One region of the Shewanella livingstonensis genome, then DNA from elsewhere that is predicted to be linked to it. Evidence: predicted binding sites of a transcription regulator. Region 1 holds the regulator's gene; each other region holds the start of a gene.
The links. The regulator sigma-54, encoded in region 1, starts transcription at its own class of promoters, with help from an activator protein. The targets are predictions, from matches to a motif close to GTTGGCACGNNNNTNGNNT.

Region 1 (7,816 bases):
TGGTAAACTGTTTTAGCTGAGACACCGTATTGTTTAGCCACATCAGACAATAAGCGCTTGTGGTTTTTGACTTCATTAATCACTTGTGTCTGTAAGTCCACTGAATACTGTTTTGTACTAGATATATACATCAAATAATTCCTGTAAATTTATCTGTGTTTACCTGAGCGAGTTTCTACTTCATCCCATTGGCTGTAACCGATATGTGCGAAGAAAAAAATATTGTGGCGACCTTGTGCAATCGCATTACTGACCATGGTATTTATCGACTGAATGCGATTCTTTATGGTTACTTTATTCATTGCCATCTCCTACAACAGCCACAGACTGCTCAAAAATAAAACTACTACTTAGTGGGTATACATTACTATATGGAAAGCTTGTGCCAACTTTAATATATATTTTTAATGTATATTTATCAGTGTGTTAATTTTTTATGCGGTTTATATATTTTCTATCTATTAACTAATTTGGTGCAGTTGCACTAATTTGGTGATAAATAATAGTCTAATCAAAGCCATTTGATCCGTTGTTGTTGTTGCGCAGTATCGATGATAAATATGGCAATAAAAGGTCAGGTTAATGACAACATGAGGACAGAGTTATAATTAAATGGCTAGAACTTATGGTTTGAAAATAATGTAAGTCATTTGAATTCGGTTGAAGACGCGCTGCTTAATATCGCTATTTTTAGCTTTTTCGATGTAGATTTTTTAGTTCTAGGTAATTATTATGTCCTGAAACCGTCTAGATATGAGTAATAAAATCGACCTAAGCAGAGGTTGAACTCATAAAATAACTAATGAATTAATACATTGATTATCTGTAATTCAAGTTAAATAATCTCATCACGAGTTAAGAGGTGGGATAAGTAAGATAAACAACATTTGACCTATTTATATCAAGGCCTGTCATTTTGCGGCTCACAAGGCGCAGGCTTTGATTAGCTGCTTCGTTTATAGCAAGTTTATTGCGAATCAATGCAACACCGTGAGCGAGACAAAGGACGGTATGATAACGATTACCTGCCCCGATCTGCGGTGGTTTAACTATTAGATCAATACGCTAGTGCACGAGATACAGTGTCGCCAAACCTAAAAATGCAAATAAGCCAACCACATCTGTCACTGTGGTAAGTACCATGCCTCCAGCAAGTGCAGGGTCGATATTGAGCTTTTTGAGCATGATTGGAATGGTAGCGCCAGCAAAGCCTGCCACTGTCATATTAATCAGCATAGCACTGCCAATTAATCCGCCTAACGCGATGTCGTCTTTCCACAGCCATACTGCAAAAAAAACCAACACAGACCACATTATGCCGTTGAGCAATCCGATACCGAGCTCTTTGCCTATCAACCAACGTGAATTACTTTGGCCAATATGTCCAAGTGCAATACCACGGATCACCAGTGCTAAAGTTTGATTGCCGGCAACGCCGCCCATACTTGGAACGATAGTCATTAAAATCGCGATAGTAGCAAACTGCTCCAAGGTGCCCTCAAACATATTACTGACAGATGAGGCAAGTAAGGCAGCAAATAAGTTAATCGTTAACCATAGAGAGCGTCTTAGGGTGCTTTTTAGCACTGGACCAAAGGTATCCTCATCATCATCCATCCCTGCCATACCCATCATTGAATGTTCGGCATCTTCACGGATCACATCGATAATATCATCGATAGTGATCCGTCCAAGTAATTTTGCTTGGCTATCGACGACAGGAGCGGATATCCAATCGAGTCGTTCAAATTTTTGTGCGACATCTTTATCAGACATCTCAACCGGAATACTTTCTAACTCTGTGTCCATAATACTGCGAACTGTGACGCTAGGATCGCATGTTAGTAAATCGACTAACCTGACTCCGCCTAAAACATGATCTTGACGGTCGACAACATATAAGGTGTCGGTAGTGTCGGGCAAATTTCCTCGTTGACGTAAATAGCGCAATACCACTTCGATATTCACATCGGGCCTAAGGGTGACAGTATCGGTGTTCATGATACTGCCAGCGGTATCATCAGGGTAACGCAGTGCCTGTTCTACTCTGTCCCGGTCTTGGCTTCGCATTGATTTGAGTACTTTCTTGTAAACAGTATCGGGTAAGCTTCGGAGAATATAAGCAAGGTCATCGGTGTCCATTCCGATTGTGGCTTGAGCAAGTTTTTCTGGTGTCATGCTGCTAATGAGTGAATCTTTGAGTTCTTCACCTAATTCGTCAAGAATTTCACCCGCATATTGTTGATCAATGAGTTGCCATAATACCTGTCGATTTTTGGGCGGTGATGATTCGAGAATGAGCGCGACATCGTTAGGCGACATGGTATGTAACATATTACGAGCATGGACAAACAAACCACTGTCTAGCGCTTGAGCAAGTTGATTGAGTCGTTGTTCTGTTATCTCATTGTCTAGGTACTCTTTACCCATATATCTACTTCCTATTTATCATACCAATATCATTAAGTATGTCATCATGTTGGGCTGCTCAGGCTTGTTTGTTCAAGACGTATTAGAACCATAATAGTTGTTGCTTACGTAAGACAATGTAACGCATAAATGGAATACAGGGGTTGTTTCCGCTGGACGAAATTATGCATTGTTTAGGCTGCTTTATATAATATAGACAAACGACTGCACGGATGCAGAGTCATACTGGATCCGTTGCTGAAAGCAGTTAAATTAGTATCATGTTAAACGCTAAACTCTCGCAGATTGAACTGATACTTAATCAGATTGGTATCTGCGCCGTGAGATAAACCTAAGGGCTAATATTGTCGGGGAATTGATGCCCACTGTTGAGCAATCAATGTCGTGACAGTGTGGTTATTATGGGCATTGTCTTCAGTGGCCATAATAACTAGATATGATGGTAGATTAAAAAATTAATGATTTGCCAATCGTACTATTCACAAATTTAGCAAGACTCATCAAATTTTGCATTGATGAGATCACACACTGCGTTTAATGCTACTTCGGCATCTGGACCTTGTGCCGTTACCGTGATAATTTTTCCTATGCCACTTTCAAGCATTAACAACCCCAGTACGCTCGCTGCACTGGCATTTTTATCGCCTTGAGTTAAGGTAATATTGGCATCAAAATCATAGGCTAAAACCGCTAATTTTGTTGCTGCTCGGGCATGTAGTCCTAATTTATTTGAAATGGTAACTTGGCGTTCAAGTTTGATCATCCGTTCGATCCTATGCTCACTTAGCTATTGGTACCACTTATCTTTAATTCTCTGTGGCGAGCATTAACAGTATGTTTACTGCCTTGTCTAAATCGTTTTGCTAATTGGTCTGCAATATATACCGAACGATGCTGGCCACCAGTACATCCAATAGCGATGGTAAGGTAGCTGCGATTGTTGCGTTCTAAATGCGGCATCCAGGTTTCAAATAGATTTTCAATTTGCCAGATAAACTTATTAACCAATGGTTGTCGACCTAAGAATTCTTGTACTGGTTCATCTAAACCTGTAAAGGGACGCAGCTCTATTTCCCAGTGTGGATTAGGCAGGAAGCGCACATCAAACATAAAGTCAGCTTCAGTTGGCATGCCGTGCTTAAAGCCAAAAGATTCAAAGTTAATCACTAACTCTTTATCGACACTGCCTAATAATATTTGCCTAACCTGATCGCTTAATTCGTAGATGTTCAGTGCAGAAGTATCTATGTAATGGTCAACAATTTTTGCGATTGGCTCAAGTAAATGGCCTTCTAGTTTTATCGCTTCTTGCAGTGAAATATGATTTTTAGATAACGGGTGTAATCGACGTGTTTCGCTGTAGCGCTTAAGTAATACTTTATCATTAGAATTTAAAAAGAAGCTGATAATTTCAGTGTCATCTTCAAGTAGGGCTAATTGGTCTTGCAGCACTTTGCCTTGTTCAGCAATGTTACGCACATCAACACTAATCGCCACTAAATCATTACTGCCCTTTAGCTGGGCTAGTAATGTGCCAATAAGTGGTAAAGGCAAATTATCAACACAATAATATCCTAGGTCTTCTAATACTCTCAGGGCAACGGACTTTCCTGAGCCTGAACGTCCCGATACTATGACAAGTTTCATGCAGTTATAACCTGATAAAGTTCTGTTGAGTCGTGAGTTTTACGAAGCTGTTTCAATATTTGCTTATCGCTTAGCTTTTTAGCCATACTCGATAATGTGCCTAAATGTTGCTGGCACTGATCTGCTGGTACTAACAAAGCAAATAAAATATCCACGGGCTGCTTATCTATTGCATCAAAGGCAATGGCTTCTTCACATTTAACAAATATCGCAATAGGGTGATCAATGGTCGTCAACCGACCATGAGGTATCGCAATGCCATTTCCTATACCTGTGCTACCCATTTTCTCTCTCGCTAATAGGCTTTCAAAAACCTCTTGCGAAGACAGGGTTGGGTACTGGGCAGCGACTAAATTGCTGATGAGTTCCAGTACTTTTTTCTTACTGCCCGGTGTGGCACAGGTAGTGCATTCCGGCTGCAGAATGGTACAAAGTTCCATCGTTAGTGTTTTGTATACTTCTCTTTGTGTTTAATTACCTGACGGTCGAGTTTATCGATCAGGGCGTCTATAGCAGCATACATATCATTACTTTCTGACATGGCAAAAATCTCTGCACCATTAAGGTTGATTTTAGCTTCTGCTTTTTGTTGTAATTTTTCTACATTGAGCACAACGTGTACATTATGGATCTGATCGAAGTGCCGTTCAAGCTTTGAAAATTTACCTTGCACGTATTCACGTAAAGATTCGGTTATGTCGACATGACGCCCAGTTAAATTTATTTGCATAAAAATTCCTCCATTACCTGTAGATTATAAACTCTTACGTTGGTTTGAGGGCGGGATCATCATTGCTTCACGGTATTTTGCAATCGTACGACGAGCAACGTTTATGCCCTGTTCTGCCAGAAGTTGAGCCATTTTACTGTCACTTAACGGTTTTTTCTGGTTTTCTGCAGCAACCAGCTTTTTGATAAAAGCACGAATGGCTGTTGATGAGCATTCCCCGCCATCATCTGTGCTGACATGACTAGAGAAGAAGTATTTTAGTTCAAATAGCCCACGAGGAGTGTGCATATATTTCTGTGTGGTGACACGCGAAATAGTTGATTCATGCATTTCTACCGCTTCAGCTATGTCATTAAGTACCATAGGCTTCATAGCTTCTTCACCATATTCAAAGAAGCCTTGCTGAAATTTCACAATGCAGTTGGCTACCTTGAGTAAGGTATCATTGCGGCTTTCGATACTTTTAATAAACCATTTAGCCTCTTGCAAGTGACCGCGAATAAATTGACTGTCAGATGAGCTTTTACTATTTCTGGCCATCGCGGCATATTGCTGATTAACGCCAATCTTAGGCATATTGTCTGGATTTAACTCTACAACCCAACGGCCATTTTTCTTTAGTACTGTGACATCTGGGATGACGTATTCGTCATCAATGGCGGTAATTAATAAGCCCGGACGGGGATTGAGTGACTGGATTAGGGTGATGGCATCACGCAATTCATTTTCTTTTAGCTTAGTTTTACGCATTAATAATCTGAAATCACGGCCAGCAATTAAATCTAAATAGTTTTTAATTAGCAGTCGAGCATTATCAATATGTGGTGTTGTATTGGCATATTGGGCTAATTGAATGATCAAACATTCACTTAAATCACGTGCAGCAACGCCAACGGGGTCAAAGTGTTGAATGCGTTTTAATACTGCTTCAACTTCATCGAGCTCAACATTTTCATCGCCCATGGCTTCGAGAATGTCTTCAGTGCTTTGGGTTAAATAGCCGCGTTCATCTATGGCATCAATAATGGCTGTAGCAATCGCCAAATCGGTCTCTGAAAATGGCGTAAGATTTTTTTGCCATTCTAAATGTTCATACAAACCTTCGGTAGTTTCACCTTGGAAAGGCATGTCATCATCGCGCATGCTCGCACTGCCTGAACCCGACATCGGTGAGGCGGTATAGACCTCATCCCATGTGGTATCCATGGCTAAATCATCCATGGTTTCTTTGGTCATGGATTCTGCTGTGTCGACTGTGGAGGTGTCTTTTTCAACATTGACTATGCTGTTGTCACTAAAGTCGGTATCAGCTTGGTCACGATGTTCTTTTATGGGATCTTTTGCTTCAGGAAACTCATCTTCTATTTCAAGTAATGGATTTGAATCCAATGCTTGTTGGATTTCTTGCTGTAGCTCCAATGACGATAATTGCAGTAAGCGAATGGCTTGCTGCAATTGTGGGGTCATGGTTAAGTGTTGACCCATTTTAAGTTGGAGTGACGCTTTCATTTACCGCTTATCCCTAGATGATTTCCATAAAAATGACAATCTCAAAAAATGTAATGGATTGCCACATACATCAATGACATTTAACCCTGTTTAGATATCGTTCAATGAAATGAGTTAGATAGACTAAAAGGCCAGTAAAGTAACTATAGCTTGAATTGTTCACCTAAGTACACAGCACGAACTTGTTGATTGCTCAATATCTCTTCAGGTGTACCTTCGGCAATTAAATTGCCTTGGCTAACAATATAAGCTCGCTCACAAACGTCTAAGGTTTCACGGACGTTATGGTCGGTAATTAATACCCCTAAACCGCGATTTTTAAGTTGTTGAATAATTTTTTTTATGTCGATGACCGAAATAGGGTCAACACCCGCAAAGGGCTCATCGAGTAAAATAAATTTGGGATTAGCCGCTAAAGCGCGTGCAATTTCAACTCGGCGACGCTCTCCACCCGACAAGGACATGCCTTGGCTGTCGCGAATGTGGGTGATATGAAATTCTTCTAACAAATGTTCTACTTGCTCAATACGTTGGTCGGTACTGAGCTCTTTGCGAGTTTGCAACACGGCCATAATATTGTCGTATACGGTGAGCTTGCGGAAAATACTGGCTTCTTGTGGTAAGTAACCTATACCTTTGCGGGCGCGCAAATGCATTGGGTCGGCTGTAAGGTCGTCATCATCAATGAGGATCCGACCTTTATCGCTTTTTACTAAGCCCACCACCATATAAAAAGTGGTTGTTTTACCTGCACCATTTGGGCCTAAAAGACCAACAATTTGGCCGGTTTTAACCGTTAAACTCACATCTTTGACAACTTGACGAGCTTTATAGCTTTTAGCTAGATTTTCAGCAGTTAACGTTATTTGGGTCATGGTTTGATCTGCTTGTTAACCGGAATTTCAGGGAGTTGTTGTTTAGGTGCAGTCTCGTCTTGGAAGTTCTCAGGTTGAATGATGGTAATCACTCGATCTGGTCCTTTACCAGTGCTTTCAGCAATCAACTCTTGCGCATTGATATTGTACTTAATTCGATTACCAGTAACTTGGCTGCCTGATTGATCCAGTTTAGCATTACCTGTCAATGTGAGTGTGGTCGTAGCTAGGTCATAACTAATTTCGTCAGCACTGGCAGTACCAATTTGGCCGTCATCTAATTCTTGCGAAAACGTTGCTGGTGAGCCTGTAGCGATAAGCCGTTTACTGGTACTGTTTTCGGGGGTAAACGCTCGTAGTTCATCGGCATTGATATTAATGGTGCCTTGGACAATAGTAACCGGACCATTAAAGACAATTTGGTTGTTTTTAATGTCGGCAGATTGACTGACCGAAGCGATTTTTAATTCTTGTTTAAGATCACCTTGTTTCGCCGCAGCAGGCAAACTCAGTATACAAAGTATGCTGCTTAACAACATAACATTGGCGCGAGTGTGGAGACGATTAATGTGGCTCATATGTTCCTTCTACCTGGCTAAGTAGCGATAATTTTTGCGAATTCAAG
Region 2 (7,816 bases), 2.2 Mb from region 1:
GAGAGAGCGTTTCTTCCGAGTGTATTGATCCTCATAACCGAATTGATCCTCATAATCGAAATGATCCTCATAACCGAAACAAAACTTGCTCCATTAGATTTTTTGAATGAAAAACCACCATTTTCAACATAAAATGCTATCTGTTGTAGATAATATGTAACTGATGCTTGCTTATGATGGGCTGATAATACAATATTTAACCTCAACTCGGGTTAAGATGTGGGTTATGTAAGGCAAAATGACAACATGCGGCCTATTTCATATCAGACTTGTCATTTGTTTTGCTAACAAGGCGCATAGGCGCGCCAATAGCTAGCCTATTGCAAGTCAATGCAACACAGTTAGCGAGACAAAGGGCTGTTTGATAACAATTTATTATCCCTAGCTGAGGTTATTTACCATCGAGTTCGTTTTTATTCACTGTATGTAGCGGATTAACGATGCTGTTTTAGGAATAATGCTAGAATAATGTCAGTGTTGTCAGTTTTTATGACGGCAATGTACTTTGGTTTATGTGGCGATATGCGGCATAATCATCCCGAATCAATACCTATAACAAGAGCTTTTGGCCTTCTGAATGATGCAAATAGAACAAAGAATTTTAATTGTCGGTACCCCATCAGAGCGCGTGACTCGTTTGTGCTGCATTTTGGAATTCCTAGGTGAACAGTGCGAAATTGTTTCTAATGAATCTTTTGCAGCCTTAATCGAACAGTCTCGGTATCGCGCCGTCGTTATCGTTGATGAAAATATTAGCGTCGAGAGTATCAAAAACATTGCCGCAATAGTGCCCTGGCAACCGATGTTGTTATTAGGCGACACCGACATCAATTTATCTAATTTGCTCGGAACCATCGAAGAACCGATAAATTATCCGCAATTGACTGAACTGCTGCATTTTTGCCAAGTATTTGGCCAAGCTAAACGCGAACATACCTTAACCAGTGGTAATCAAACCAAGTTATTTCGCAGCCTGGTAGGGCGTAGCGAAGGCATTGCTAAAGTTCGCCATTTGATTAACCAAGTGTCGAGTTCAGATGCGACCGTGCTGGTATTAGGCCAGTCGGGAACCGGTAAAGAAGTGGTCGCGCGTAATATTCATTATTTATCTGAGCGTCGTGATGGACCGTTTATCCCGGTCAATTGTGGTGCAATACCTGCTGAGTTACTTGAAAGCGAATTATTCGGCCATGAAAAGGGCTCTTTTACTGGTGCCATATCCGCGCGTAAAGGCCGTTTTGAATTAGCAGAAGGCGGCACACTGTTTTTAGATGAAATTGGCGATATGCCGCTGCAGATGCAAGTTAAGTTGCTGCGCGTATTGCAAGAAAAGGTATTTGAGCGTGTTGGTGGCAGCAAAACGATAGCAACTGATGTGCGTATTGTGGCGGCGACCCATCGTGACCTTGAAACCATGATTATAGATAATACCTTCCGTGAAGATTTATATTATCGCCTTAATGTGTTCCCAATTGAGATGCCTGGGTTAAGCGAGCGCCGTGATGATGTGCCGTTATTGCTACATGAATTAGTTAACCGAGTGTTTAATGAAGGCCGTGGTAAGGTTCGTTTTACCCAACGCGCTATTGAATCGTTAAAAGAACATCCCTGGTCTGGTAACGTGCGTGAGCTGTCTAATTTAGTTGAACGCTTAACAATTTTATATCCCGGCGGATTGGTTGATGTAAATGATTTACCGCATAAATACCGTTATATTGATGTACCAGAGTATTGTGTTGAAATCAGTGAAGAGCAGTTAGAGCGCGATGCTTTAGCATCAATCTTCAGTGATGAAGAACCGGTTGAAATACCTGAAACGCGTTTCCCAAGTGAATTACCGCCTGAAGGGGTCAATTTAAAAGACTTACTGGCAGAATTAGAGATCGACATGATCCGTCAAGCACTTGAGCAGCAAGACAGTGTGGTGGCAAGAGCCGCTGAAATGCTCGGTATTCGCCGTACCACCCTCGTTGAGAAAATGCGTAAATACGGTTTGAGTAAAGATTAACATTTGCTTTGTTATTGCTTTTGCCATGATTTAATAAAACACATCTTCGGATGTGTTTTTCGTTTATTGAACCCCAGAACCCCGAATCCAGATGTTGCACCCGCACGTCATCCTCGAATGCTTTAATCGGGGATCCATGTGTTGCTTATATTTTAGAGCGCAGAACTCCGAATCCAGTACCCAGAATCCAGAACCCAGAACCCAGAACCCCAGAACCTAGATGTTGCACCACCCGCACGTCATCCTCGAATGCTTTAATCGAGGATCCAGGTGTTGCTTAGATTTTAGAGCGCAGAATCCCGAATCCAATACTCCAGTACCCCAGTATCCAGATGTTGCACCACCCGCACGTCATCCTCGAATGCTTTAATCGGGGATCCAGGTGTTGCTTAGATTTTAGAGCGCAGAACTCCGAGTCCAGTACTCCGCATCCAGAACCCCCGAATCCAGAACCTCGATGTTGCACCACCCGCACGTCATCCTCGAATGCTTTAATCGGGGACCCAGGTGTTGCTTAGATTTTAGAACACAGAACCTAGCACCTAGTACCTAGATTTTCGCTTGGCACAGTAAATGCATTCAGCTAATCAAATGTTATTATTTTGACGGAGCGACCATGTATTTAACACGAGCGTTAACACATACCGATCATTCAGATTATGAGTTATCTGCGTCAGCTTCGTCTATCACTACAACTGATATAGAGGCGAAATCGCCAGCTGTTGCGGCGAATTCAGTTCAGCAGCGTAATGTGAACTCAGCTACTAGCTCAACTACTAACTCAGCCATTAACGTAACCACTGCGGTTATCAGTTCTTATTCTAGTAAGGCCGCCAATATGTCTAATCAAATGGCGCATATTCTTCAAGCTATGCCATCTGGCGTAGTTATCCTAGATGGTGACGGCGTAGTGACACTCGCCAACCCGGTTGCCACCGAATTACTTGGTCGACCGCTGCAAGGTTCGCGTTGGTTTGATATTATCCATCGTGCATTTGCGCCACAAGATGATGATGGCCATGAAGTGTCGCTTAAAAATGGTCGACGAGTAAAGTTGGCTATTACACCATTAGCACCAGAACCTGGACAGTTGATTGTGTTAACCGATCTTACCGAAACCCGTTTATTGCAAAAAAACCTGTCTCATTTACAGCGTTTATCGGCGTTAGGCAAAATGGTGGCGACATTGGCCCATCAAGTGCGTACTCCGTTATCTGCGGCTTTGTTATATGCCTCGAATCTTGCGAGCCCCAAATTATCTGATTCTGCCCGATCTAAGTTTCAATCTAAATTGGTTGACAGGCTTAATGAGTTAGAGCGTCAAGTTAATGACATGTTGCTAATGGCAAGAGGACGTCAAGACGGGATGGCTGAATCTGTTTCTATGGACGAAATCATTAGCCAAGTGATGGCCAGTTGTGAACCGATTGCAGATAAAAAACACTGCCAGTTGGTTGTTGAAGACACTTCACATTCGTTGATGCTTGCTAACGCCAATGCTCTCAGTTCTGCGGTAAATAATTTGGTAATGAATAGCCTTGAAGCGGGCGCCACAAAAATAAAAGTCAGTGCCAGTGAAACCCCTGATGGATTAATGCTTGATGTTATCGACAATGGCAAAGGGTTAGAGCCGTCGATGCAACAACAAATACTTGAACCGTTTTTTACCACTAAAAGCCAGGGTACTGGTTTGGGCTTAGCGGTGGTGCAGTCGGTAGTGCGTAACCATGGCGGACAAATTCAATTGTCGTGTAAGCCTGGAATGGGTTGCCATATTAGGTTGAGCTTTCCACACATGAACAAAGCAAGTGATCAGGAGGTGAAGCGTGGCTGAAGCAAATATTCTATTAGTTGAAGATGATGCCGATTTACGTGAGGCATTGCTTGATACCCTAATGCTTGCCCATTACGACTGTGTTGATGTAGGTAGCGCTGAAGAGGCCATATTGGCCTTAAAAGCCAACCAATTTGATTTGGTGATTAGCGATGTGCAGATGGACGGTATTGGTGGCATGGGCTTGCTAAGCTATTTACAACAGCATCAACCAAAACTGCCTGTATTGTTAATGACCGCTTATGCCACTATTAACAGTGCGGTGAGTGCGATGAAGTTAGGCGCGGTGGATTACCTTGCTAAGCCTTTTGCACCAGAAGTGTTATTAAATCAAGTGTCACGCTATTTACCCTTAAAGCTAAACCACGATAAACCTGTGGTTGCCGATGAAAAAAGTTTAGCCTTGTTGGCGCTGGCGCAGCGCGTTGCGGTGTCTGAAGCCTCGGTAATGATTATGGGCCCAAGTGGCTCAGGTAAAGAGGTATTGGCGCGCTATATTCACCAACATAGCCAACGCCATGACCAGCCGTTTATTGCAATTAACTGCGCGGCGATACCGGAAAACATGCTAGAAGCGACCTTATTTGGTTACGAAAAAGGCGCATTTACTGGCGCTTATCAAGCCTGCCCTGGTAAATTTGAACAAGCCCAAGGCGGCACAATATTACTGGATGAAATATCTGAGATGGAACTTGGTTTACAAGCTAAGTTATTGCGGGTATTACAAGAGCGTGAAGTTGAGCGTTTAGGTGGGCGTAAAACCATTAAATTAGATGTTAGGGTACTGGCTACCTCAAACCGCGATTTAAAAGCCATGGCAACGGCGGGGGAGTTTAGAGAAGATTTATATTATCGTATTAACGTATTTCCGTTAACGTGGCCAGCGCTGAACCAACGCCCAGCAGATATTTTACCGTTAGCGCGCCATTTATTAGTTAAGCATGCCAAAGCATTGAATATGACGTGGGTACCTAAATTGGATGATGCCGCCACTCGACGATTATTGACTTATCGCTGGCCGGGTAATGTGCGGGAACTTGATAACGTGATTCAGCGTGCATTGATTTTACGGGTAAACGACGATATTGGCGTTAATGATATTATTATCGATTCTGCTGATGTGAATTTATTGCCAACAGATCACTTTGAGGTTGATAAACCGGCCGAAGTCGAAGGCTTGGGTGACGAATTAAAAGCCCAGGAGCATGTGATTATTTTAGAAACCCTTAATCAATGTCAGGGTAGTCGCAAATTAGTTGCTGAAAAATTGGGGATCAGTGCCCGGACATTACGTTATAAAATGGCTAAAATGCGAGATATGGGCATTCAACTTCCGGCTTAACGTAAATATCCGTTAACTAATTGTTATTTAACATTATGATTTTATAGCCTAATAAGGCTATTGTTTATCGTTCACCTACGCAAAAGTGACCTGTTTGTTTTAATGGATAGGTTACTTTTGCTTGTGCTATTCCCCCCTGTTATCGACTAATCTCTCACTAATTGTAATACTGGCACCTAAATTGCTTTAACTCCTTATCAGTTATTGTTGTCGTCAAAAAGTCGACGAAAGGGAGTTACACCATGCAGATTAGCGCAAATCCATTAATGCAAGAAATGCAATCGCTTCGCGGCGAGATAGCCCCTTCTATTGGTTCATCTATTCGACCTAACCTTACCCAGCAAGTGAATAACACCACGGGTGCTGATTTCAGTCAGCTATTGTCTCAGGCTGTAGGTAGCGTCAATGAACTGCAACAATCATCATCAAGCTTAGCCACTCGTTTAGACATGGGCGACACCACGGTGACCTTGTCTGATACCGTTATTGCGCGTGAAAAAGCCGGCGTTGCCTTTGAAGCAACAGTGCAGGTGCGTAATAAATTGGTCGACGCTTATAAAGAAATTATGAGTATGCCTGTTTAGTTGCCAAAAGCATTAAGCACTAAATAACATAACCACATCAGATATAGCAGGTACGCATTGTGAGCACAGACATTATGGTAGGTTCGGATTCAACAGCCGATGGCGGTGTCCAACAAGAGAACAAATCTGGACTTCTTGGTGGCGTTGGTGGTGCAGATATGATGCGTCAAGTGATCATGATTCTGGCATTAGCAATATGCCTTGCTATGGCTGTTTTTGTGATGATGTGGGCGCAAGAGCCTGATTATCGTCCACTAGGAAAGATGGAAACCGCAGAGATGATCCAGGTACTCGATGTGCTGGATAAAAATCAGATTGATTATCAAATCAACGTTGATGTGGTCAAAGTACCTGAAGATAAATATCAAGAAGTAAAGTTACTGCTTAGCCGTGCGGGTATTCAAAGTAGCACTCAGGCCAATGATTATTTAAACCAAGACAGTGGTTTTGGTGTTAGCCAACGTATGGAGCAAGCGCGCTTAAAACAAAGCCAAGAACAAAATCTCGCTCGAGCTATCGAAGAGTTGAAAAGTATTAGTCGTGCAAAAGTCATTTTAGCATTACCAAAAGAAAATGTTTTTGCCCGTAATGCCTCTAAGCCAAGTGCGACCGTTGTGGTGAGTGTGCGTCGTGGCGGGCTAGGCCAAGAAGAGATTGATGCCATTGTTGATATCGTTGGTTCAGCGGTGCAGGGATTGGTGCCTTCTCGCGTGACAGTAACCGATTCAAATGGGCGTTTACTTAATTCTGGTAGCCAAGATGGCACCTCGGCTCGAGCCCGTCGTGAGCAAGAGATCGTACAGCAACAAGAAGCTGAATATCGTAAGAAAATCGAATCAATCTTGATGCCAATTTTAGGACCTGAAAATTTTACCTCGCAAGTTGATGTAAATATGAACTTTACTGCAGTGGAACAAACGGCAAAGCGTTTCTCTCCTGATTTACCGGCTATTCGCAGTGAGATGATTATAGAACGTAACTCATCTGGTCAAAGTTCTGGCGGTATTCCTGGTGCGTTAAGCAATCAACCGCCTATGGAGTCTGACATTCCGCAAGTGGCGGGGGAAGCAACTGCCTCAGCCGCATCTGGTGATTCTTCAAAAGAAGCTACGCGTAATTATGAATTAGACACTACGATAAGCCATACTCGTCAGCAAATTGGCGTAGTACGTCGTGTGAGTGTGTCAGTAGCGATTAACTTTAAACCAGGGCAAGTAGACGAAAATGGCCAGGTAACTCGCGTGGCACGAACTGAGCAAGAGTTAACTAATATTCGTCGTTTATTAGAAGGCGCAGTAGGTTTTAGCACCCAGCGTGGTGATGCGCTTGAAGTGGTTACGGTTCCTTTTATGGATCAGCTTATTGAAGCGTTACCAGAGCCCGATATGTGGGAGCAACCATGGTTTTGGCGTGCAATTAAACTGGCTTTAGGTGCAATTGTTATTTTAGTGCTTATATTAGCGGTTGTTAGACCGATGCTTAAAAAGCTAACTAACCCTAACGGGGTTAACATGCCAGATGATGTTCGCCCTGGACATGAGTTAGCCGAAATTGAAGATCAGTATGCTGCAGATACCTTAGGTATGCTAAATACCAAAGAAGCGGAATACAGTTATGCTGATGATGGATCAATTCATATACCTAATTTACATAAAGATGATGATATGATTAAAGCCATTAGAGCGTTAGTGGCTAACGAGCCTGAACTTTCCACTCAAGTAGTTAAAAACTGGTTACAAGACAATGGCTAATGAAAAAAAAGATAAAGTAGAAAAATCAACAGCATTTGACCCAGATCTAGTAACTGGTGTTGAGAAAACGGCCATTTTACTGCTTAGCTTGAGTGAAGCCGATGCTGCGTCAATTTTAAAACACTTAGAACCTAAGCAGGTGCAAAAAGTGGGTATGGCAATGGCGGCGATGGATGACTTTGGTCAAGAAAAAGTCATTGGCGTTCATAAATTATTTTTAGACGATATTCAAAAGTTTTCATCAATTGGTTTTAACAGTGAAGAGTTCGTCCGTAAAGCGTTAACCGCGGCATTGGG
Region 3 (7,816 bases), 2.2 Mb from region 1:
TATATGCTTGGCTTATTTTGGGAAATGCCATCCCTTGTTGATACCAAGCTGTTGGCTTTTCACTGCGACTAAAACGTCCAGCGAGGCCTGCTATAATCGTATGAGAAATAAGATACGATCCTAGTAAAGCGAACATCACTGAAATGGCAATACCACCAACGAATTCTCCTGCAGCACCAGGCATAAGCACAATAGGTGCGAAAGCTAACATTGTGGTGATGGTTGAGCCTGCAAGCGGCAGCCATAAATGATGCAATGTTTTAGTCACGGCTTCCAGTTTACTCATGCCTTGTTGGCGCCGCTGCGCAATGGCATCCACGACCACAATAGCATTATCCACCATAATCCCCAGCGCAACCACTAAACCGGTCACCGACATTTGATGAATGGGTAGCCCAGTGTATTTCATGCAGGTGAGAGTAAATAGTGCGGTGAGCGGTAACGATATAGCCACAATCACCGCATTACGCAGGCCTAAGGTTAACATTAACACCAGTAAAATAATCACAAACCCTTGCAGTAGATTAATGACCAAGTCGCCTAAGCGGTCACTGGTATAGCTTTGCTGGTCGAATAACCATTGCACTTTAATATTGGCAGGCAAATTTACTGAAAAGTCGTCAATGGCTTTACTTACGTGCTGTTGCCACACATCGACTCTATTATTGTTGAGCATGCGCGCAGACACTAATACGCCTTGTTGGCTGTCGATTAAGGCAATACTCGACGCTGGCGTTTTAGCTTGGCGAGTAATATTGGCGACATCACCTAAGCGAATAATTTGACCATAATCGTCTACTTTGAGCGGTACTTGGCGGATACGGTTTTGTGAATCTAACTCACCAGAAACCTCTACTAAGGCTCTAAACTGGCTGTTATTAACTTCACCAGCTGAAATTTTGCTGTCGGCATTATTTAAAATAGCCGCGATACTGGCGGGGGTTAAATGCAGTTGACTGATTTTATTACCATCTAATTCAACTAAAATTTCTTCTTCAGGAGCACCATACAATTTTACAAAGTCAGTACCGCTGAGCAGCCTTAAGCGACTTTGTAATTCTTTGGCGTAACGATTAAGAATATCGGCTCTTACTGGACTGTCATCGGCCCAAACAAGTCCTAAAATAGCGGTGTTGGCATATCCTAACTGATCATCTAGTACACTGTTTTGTGCCTCTATCGGTAACAAGGATTTACTGTCGGCAATAAGATCTCGTGCGCGCGACCACACCGGATCAGTCTCTGTTACCGTGTCTTTTAATTCTAGCTGGATAACCGAAATCCCCGGGCGAGAAGTCGATTGCACCAGCTTTAAGTCTTCTAAGCGGCGTAATTGATTCTCTAACACCTCGGTCACTAACGCTTCAACTCGCTCAGCAGATGCACCAGGGTATTGAGTAATAACAGATGAAAATCGGTTAGTAATATGTGGATCTTCAGTGCGCGGTAGGCTTGAAATCGCACCTAATCCTGCAACAATTAATAATGCGATAAATAGACTGGTTAGGCGGCCATTTTCTAAAAAGGCTTTAATCATAATGTCCCCGCTTGCTCAGCCTGAGCGAGAGTTACTTTTTGGTTAACCACTAACTTATGTAATCCTTGCGATACGATTAAATCGGTTGGCTTAATAGCACCCTGAATATACGCTTGTTGTTCATTGGTATAGATAATTTCTACATCGCGACGCTCAATGGTATAAAAACCCTGCTCAGCCTCAACTAAGGCAAACACGTTCCATAATCCGCGTACGCCATCGGTTAATGCCGACATCGGTACCCAATAACCAGATGCGGGTACATCTTGTTGATAAGCCAGATAAGCTATTTCACCATTGATAACGTTAGCAGAGTCGGGCAGATTAATACGTAACTGAACCGTACGACTAATGGTATTTACTTCGGCACTAATTCCGGCAATGTTAGCGGTAAAGGTTTGTTTACCAACCCGAACATCTACTCGTTGTTGCGCCGTTAATTGCTGAGCAATATCAATTGGTACCCCAATATAAGCTAAAGGTTGGCTATTACCGACTAAGGTAAAAACCGGACTGCCTAGTGCAATCACTTCACCAACATTATGAAAGCGTTGACTAATTGTTCCGTTAAAAGGGGCCAGTAATGTCGATTTTTCAATTTTTAAATTGCTGGCACTTAAGCTGGCTTCTATACGTTTTTGATTGGCTTGTAGGCTAATAACTTGTTGCTGGGTTTCATCAAGCTGCTGCTCAGACACATAGTTTTGTTGCTTCAACTTTTGGGTGCGCGCTAAGGTGCTTTTAGCTAAATCTATATCGGCTTGGGTTTGTAATAAACTGGCTTGCAGTTGTTGCTGTTCTGCGACTAATAAGTCGGTATCCAGCTGGGCGAGTATTTGGCCTTTATTAACCGTATCGCCGCTGTCGACTAAAGTATTATTGAGCTTACCCGCAAGCTCAAAGCCTATGCCGGTGGTATTTGCCGAGCGAATTGTGCCGGTGTAGGTTTGCATGTGTTGATAGCGGTCTTTTAGCACTAAGGTTTGTGATAATACTGTTTGATAGGCAATCGTTTGCGAATGTTCTTTTACCTCAGAGCCACAACTGCTTAACACGAGTAAGCTTAAACCTAGCGCCCAGTATCGAATGATTGGGGTGAATGTCTTTGACGCATACATAAGTTTATTCCTTACAAAGCAAAATATTGTGTCAATGTGGATTTGTTTTTCAGCAGGCTTTAATGGCAATAAGCTCATACATTAACAGCACACTGCAAAATGTAACTTAATTGTTAATTAGACTCGGTAGTCTAATTTTATAAAACTAGACTGTCCAGTCTATTTTTGGTTACTATTGCATTAATGCTGAGTCCTAACACTAAGTCCTAACGTTGAGTCTTGGTGTTGTTTAATGAGTAAACTTACGGAACAAACATGACAAAAGAACACACACCGCTTAATACCAACGAACAGATACCGTTGAGCCGCAGTGAACAAAAGCGAGCTCAAATACTGGAGTCGGCTATTGAGCTTTTTTGCCATCAGGGGTTTCCTCATACCAGCATGGATGAAGTGGCCAAGCATGCCGGCGTGTCAAAACAAACTGTGTATGCTCATTTTGGCTCAAAAGATGATTTATTTGTGTCTGCGATTGAATCTAAATGTGTGGTGCATCAACTCACCGACAATGCCTTAATCGACGCAAGCCGACCACAACAGGTTATGTTACTGTTCGCGCAACAATTTGGTGAGATGATTGTTAGTAAAGAAGCCATGACAGTGTTTAAAACCTGTGTTGCGCAAGCCGAAACTCACCCTGAGGTGTCGAGGTTATTTTATGATGCAGGGCCCAAGCATGTATTAGGACTGATTCGAAATTATTTAAAAAAGGTTAACGAGTTGGGCGAATACTTTTTTGAAAATCCTCATGAAAGTGCCGTTAGATTGTGTTTAATGTTATTTGGTGAACTAAAGTTGCGCTTAGAGCTAGGCCTAGAAATAGAAGACTTACATGCAACCAGGCAGCAATACTTGCAAGATACAGCCGAGATGTTTTTACGCGCCCACAAAGTTGGCGTAAAATAACGTCAAACATAAGTTGAACTTAATTGGCTGTTTAACAGTATTACATGTGCAATTAATCTAAGGTAATATTCGGTTTATCTCATTATTTGAAGGGAAGCAGATTAGTATGACGCTTTATAACGCTAAGATAGATGATGTTAAGGTAATTAGTTCTAAGTCTCTGAATCTGTCAGTACTGTCGCTAATGTGTGCATCTGGCCTGCTATTAAGCCAACAGGCGGTAGCTGCACCGGATCGTTCACCGTTTTCAATTACAGTCGCTCGCACATCAACCGGCACTGCTAATATAGGGACTGATAGTACTAATCCTAATCAGTTACAGCGTGATGCTTGGAAGACCAGTTTTTCGGCCAGCATGCCGCTCAATCGGCAGTGGTCCATTGGGGCAAACTTAGGTTACGATAATCTCGATTACGACTGGGATATGAACCAAAACACTCTGTTACGCAGCAGTATTGAACCTTGGTCAACCATCCATCAGTACAGTGCAGGTTTATCATTGTCATATCGCCTAGACAATCATTGGATGTTTCTCATCGCGCCAAAATTACAATATGCCTATGCCGATACTGCATCATCTTCTAATGCACAAAGTTATGGCGTAGTGGCTTCGGGCATGTACCGTTTTGACTCGGGCAATATGTTAGGTTTTGGTGTCGCCTATTTAAATGATATTTCAGAAGTGCGTACCATTCCTTATTTAGCTGTGCGTTGGCAAATAAACGATAAGTGGGTACTTGCTAACCCGTTCCAAGCCGGCTTTAGTGGTCCTGCAGGATTAGAGTTAAGTTACCAATATCGCTCAGATATAGACTTTGGTATTGGTAGCTCAAAACGTACTGAACGTTTTTTAATCGCTGATGATGATCAAACCATCGAGGTTGATGAATGGGTTGGTTTTGTTCGTGCCGGCTGGCAAGCCACAGACAATATAAGCCTTAACGCCTATGCTGGTTATTACTTTGGTGGCGAAATGGAGCTTAGCTATCCAGACGTGACTGAAGATATAGAAGACCAAGCAGCATTAGGTTTAGCGTTTAAATTGACGTTTTAACGATAACGTCTACAGCATACAACAAAAAATGCCGCTGATATCAGCGGCATTTTTATATCAATAACGTTAAGGTCATCTATTACGTTTTTAGCCAGACCTTAACCAACAACATAAATCAAAAAGCGAATGTAAACCGAGGTTAAAGATTAAAAATAAGTAACTTCTTTTACTCGTTTAGGCCGATTTTGTTGCTCGTACAATTGCCACACTTGTTTAAAATCGAGAGCTAACTCTGTGACATAAAACTCACCAGAAGGGTAGGTCTTAACCACTTTCGCACCGCGAATAATGCCACTCACGCTAGACTTAACGTTGTCGTCAGTTAATAACCACTCACTTACGTCGCTATTAGCCGAAATCTTTTGCCCATAAACTTGTTCGGCAAGCTCTCGATAAGCGGCAATTTTTGATGCTTGCATTGCCATTAAAATGCGATGTGATGGCTCTTTGCTTGGCTGAGTCGCTAATGGTGCATAGCCAATTGCAGTCAGTGTTGGAAACGACGCCGGAGCCTCGGTTTCCCACTGAACATATTTATCTTTGCTGACACAGCCCGTTAACAGTACCAGTATAATGAACATTAACGACTTCATAGCTTATCCCCTAATACGGTGTAACGACTGTCGCCCTTTTGCTCGTGGCGATACAGTAACCCATTGCGCGATTCTATCAATTCAGAAGGCTGTAAATAGCCTGATAAACTCGATGCTGCTACAAATGATTGCACCGCAGAAAGCACTCTATTATTAGTCACATTAACCACTCGGCCGTTAAATACAATGCCTTCAGGTGTTAAGGTCATGGTTGACACTAATACGTGTGATACAGGTAAATCTGCACGCAACAACTCCCAATTACGGCTCAGCATAAATTCGCCTTGTTCGGTTGCACGTAAATTGGTTGCTACATTTAAATCAACTAAGTTAAATTCATGGGCGTGAAACGCCGCAAGTAATCCTTGCTGTAACTGTAATGCCAACTCATTGGTGGCATTTAAATTACTCGCCATTACTGGGGTAGAAATCAGTAGGGGTTGATCAGGTCGTAAAGCATCATTTTGTAATACTAACTCGTTAACTAGCTTTTCAGCCCACACATTCACCTGGCCTTTAGGCGATAATCCAGCAGCTTGAATGTCATAAACCAGCTTATCGTGATAAACCTCATCTTCATCAACCACTTTGACAAATTTACCGTTATTGCTAAAGGCAAGGTTATTGGCAGCATTAGGCGTTTGGGTACATGCAGCTAACGTCAACGACGCAAGTATGACCGTGGGGATAATAAGCCTGTTAATCATAATAATTCCTCTAACGCATAATGCTGTAAGTCTAGGTATAAATGAGTCATTTAATCGCCATATTAATCGATAGCTAAGGCCAATTATGTACTCTTTATTATTCGTCCCTTTATATCGGCAAATCCAATAGAAGCTTTACTATAATCACGCTAGATCTAAAAATAAGCGCTAAAGTAGTTATAGGCACAATTTTTGCTTTGTTAAATATAGAGTAAGCTTAGTTCATCTAATTAGGCCAAATTGACGTTTTTTTGACATTAGGATATCGCATGCTGATCCGACACAGCCCTTCACGCCGAGCTAACCCATTCAGTCATCTTGCTGCTATAGCCATGCTATGTGCAAGTGGTTTGTTGGTCACAACGTCTGTATTTGCTGAACAAATCGAAGTAACCGGTAAGGCTAAAATCGTTAATGGCGATATTGATAAAGCTCGCGAAGACGCCATTAGTCAGGCATTAAATTATGCCAGTTTAAAAGCCGGAGTTAATTTTTCCAGCGAACAACAAATTAACCAGGGACGGCTTACTCAAGATACCTTTCAAATTCAACGTATGGGATCAGCCAATAACGTTGAGTTAATGAGTGAAATGATCAGCCAACACACCATCACCGTGGTATTACAGCTTGAACTCAGCGAACAACAACCTAACGCTCAATGTAAAAGCCAATCACTTAAAGCCGCTATTATGTTGCCACAAGCCTATTTACAAGAACGCGAACAGTTGCGTTATGGCCAATTAGCCCACTTTGAAGAGCGGATCACTGAACAATTAGGTAAGGTCATCAACGCGCAATCACGATACAGTTTTGCGCGAATACATGCCGATGAAAAAATTGATAACACCAACCAACTGGTTAATTTTAAAGGCTATCGTATTCCCAGCTGGTTAGGCGAAATCACCGACAGCCAATATCTGCTGCAACCCGAAATTATTGATATTTCCACCGAACCAGCGCAAAGCAGTTACATGGGCTTTGTAGAGGATGATCCGCTAAGACAGTTTATTGTTAAATTAACTCTTTATCATGGCATTAGCGGTGAAGTCGTTTGGACCGAATCGTTCGCCACCTCAGCGCCTTGGGAATTTGAACGACAAGAAATCGTTTCACCTGCTAACCAGCGCTTTTGGCGCTCATCTTATGGTCAGGCTATTAGTGAGATATTACAACAAAGTGTTATGTCGCTTGATAGGCAATTAAACTGCCGACCATTATTAGGCCAAATTGTCGCAAGGGATGGAGATCGTATCATCATTAATTTAGGTCGTAAAAACGGCGTGAAAATGGGTGATAAATTCCAAATTGTATTACAAAAAAATATTCCAGACAGATTCAACTCTATGCGCGCTATCGCCACTAAAAGTCGAGCTAATGTCGTCATCGAGCAAGTCACCGAAGACAGTGCAACGGCAATCTTTGACGGCATCGACAGTGCAGACAATATTCAAGTCAATGATATTGCCATTAAGAACTAATGATTGGTGATTAGAAGCTAGTAGTTCAAAATTAAGTGCTAAGTGCTAAGTGCTAAGTGCTAAGAGTAAGGCGATTATGAATTTGTTGGTTATTAATCAAGCAATTAAATATAAAAGGTTTAATTCAATTATAAACTCAGTATAATCACTGGGTCTCTCTATAGCTCAACAGGATAGAGCAGCCGCCTCCTAAGCGGCCGATCGGGGTTCGAGTCCCTGTGGGGAGACCATAACACATCTTTTTGTCTTAAAAATCAATAACTTAACAAAATCGTCAAAAGTTGTGCCGCCTCTGGAAACCACTTTTTTGGAATTTTTTTTCGAGCACTCTTCAAAACTCCACTTTTCGATAGTTTGAGCTCAATCATGGATATTTAAGCGTATTTCCAATAGTTTTCTATTAAAGTTGAAACATGGAAGTAT

Region 2: fliE (flagellar hook-basal body complex protein FliE) is a predicted target of sigma-54. The motif match lies at 5,353-5,371, and genes of this name have one in related genera.
Region 3: EGC82_RS07495 (flagellar assembly protein FlgT) is a predicted target of sigma-54. The motif match lies at 6,095-6,113, and genes of this name have one in related genera.

Annotation. Positions count from the first base shown of each region.
Region 1 covers NZ_CP034015.1:4,405,315-4,413,130, reverse strand. The annotation lists gene EGC82_RS19235 (transposase) at 1-131, opposite strand, end outside; gene EGC82_RS21295 (hypothetical protein) at 150-302, opposite strand; gene mgtE (magnesium transporter) at 1,066-2,430, opposite strand; gene EGC82_RS19225 (HPr family phosphocarrier protein) at 2,918-3,193, opposite strand; gene rapZ (RNase adapter RapZ) at 3,214-4,077, opposite strand; gene ptsN (PTS IIA-like nitrogen regulatory protein PtsN) at 4,074-4,517, opposite strand; gene hpf (ribosome hibernation promoting factor) at 4,520-4,807, opposite strand; gene EGC82_RS19205 (RNA polymerase factor sigma-54) at 4,832-6,316, opposite strand; gene lptB (LPS export ABC transporter ATP-binding protein) at 6,460-7,191, opposite strand; gene lptA (lipopolysaccharide transport periplasmic protein LptA) at 7,188-7,769, opposite strand; gene lptC (LPS export ABC transporter periplasmic protein LptC) at 7,756-7,816, opposite strand, start outside.
Region 2 covers NZ_CP034015.1:1,761,273-1,769,088, forward strand. The annotation lists gene EGC82_RS07655 (sigma-54 dependent transcriptional regulator) at 578-2,008, shown strand; gene EGC82_RS07660 (sensor histidine kinase) at 2,625-3,842, shown strand; gene EGC82_RS07665 (sigma-54-dependent transcriptional regulator) at 3,835-5,184, shown strand; gene fliE (flagellar hook-basal body complex protein FliE) at 5,427-5,768, shown strand; gene fliF (flagellar basal-body MS-ring/collar protein FliF) at 5,840-7,519, shown strand; gene fliG (flagellar motor switch protein FliG) at 7,512-7,816, shown strand, end outside.
Region 3 covers NZ_CP034015.1:1,721,517-1,729,332, forward strand. The annotation lists gene EGC82_RS07465 (efflux RND transporter permease subunit) at 1-1,537, opposite strand, end outside; gene EGC82_RS07470 (efflux RND transporter periplasmic adaptor subunit) at 1,534-2,655, opposite strand; gene EGC82_RS07475 (TetR/AcrR family transcriptional regulator) at 2,911-3,561, shown strand; gene EGC82_RS07480 (DUF6268 family outer membrane beta-barrel protein) at 3,668-4,615, shown strand; gene EGC82_RS07485 (LPP20 family lipoprotein) at 4,762-5,208, opposite strand; gene EGC82_RS07490 (FlgO family outer membrane protein) at 5,205-5,915, opposite strand; gene EGC82_RS07495 (flagellar assembly protein FlgT) at 6,185-7,393, shown strand; tRNA gene EGC82_RS07500 (tRNA-Arg) at 7,548-7,623, shown strand.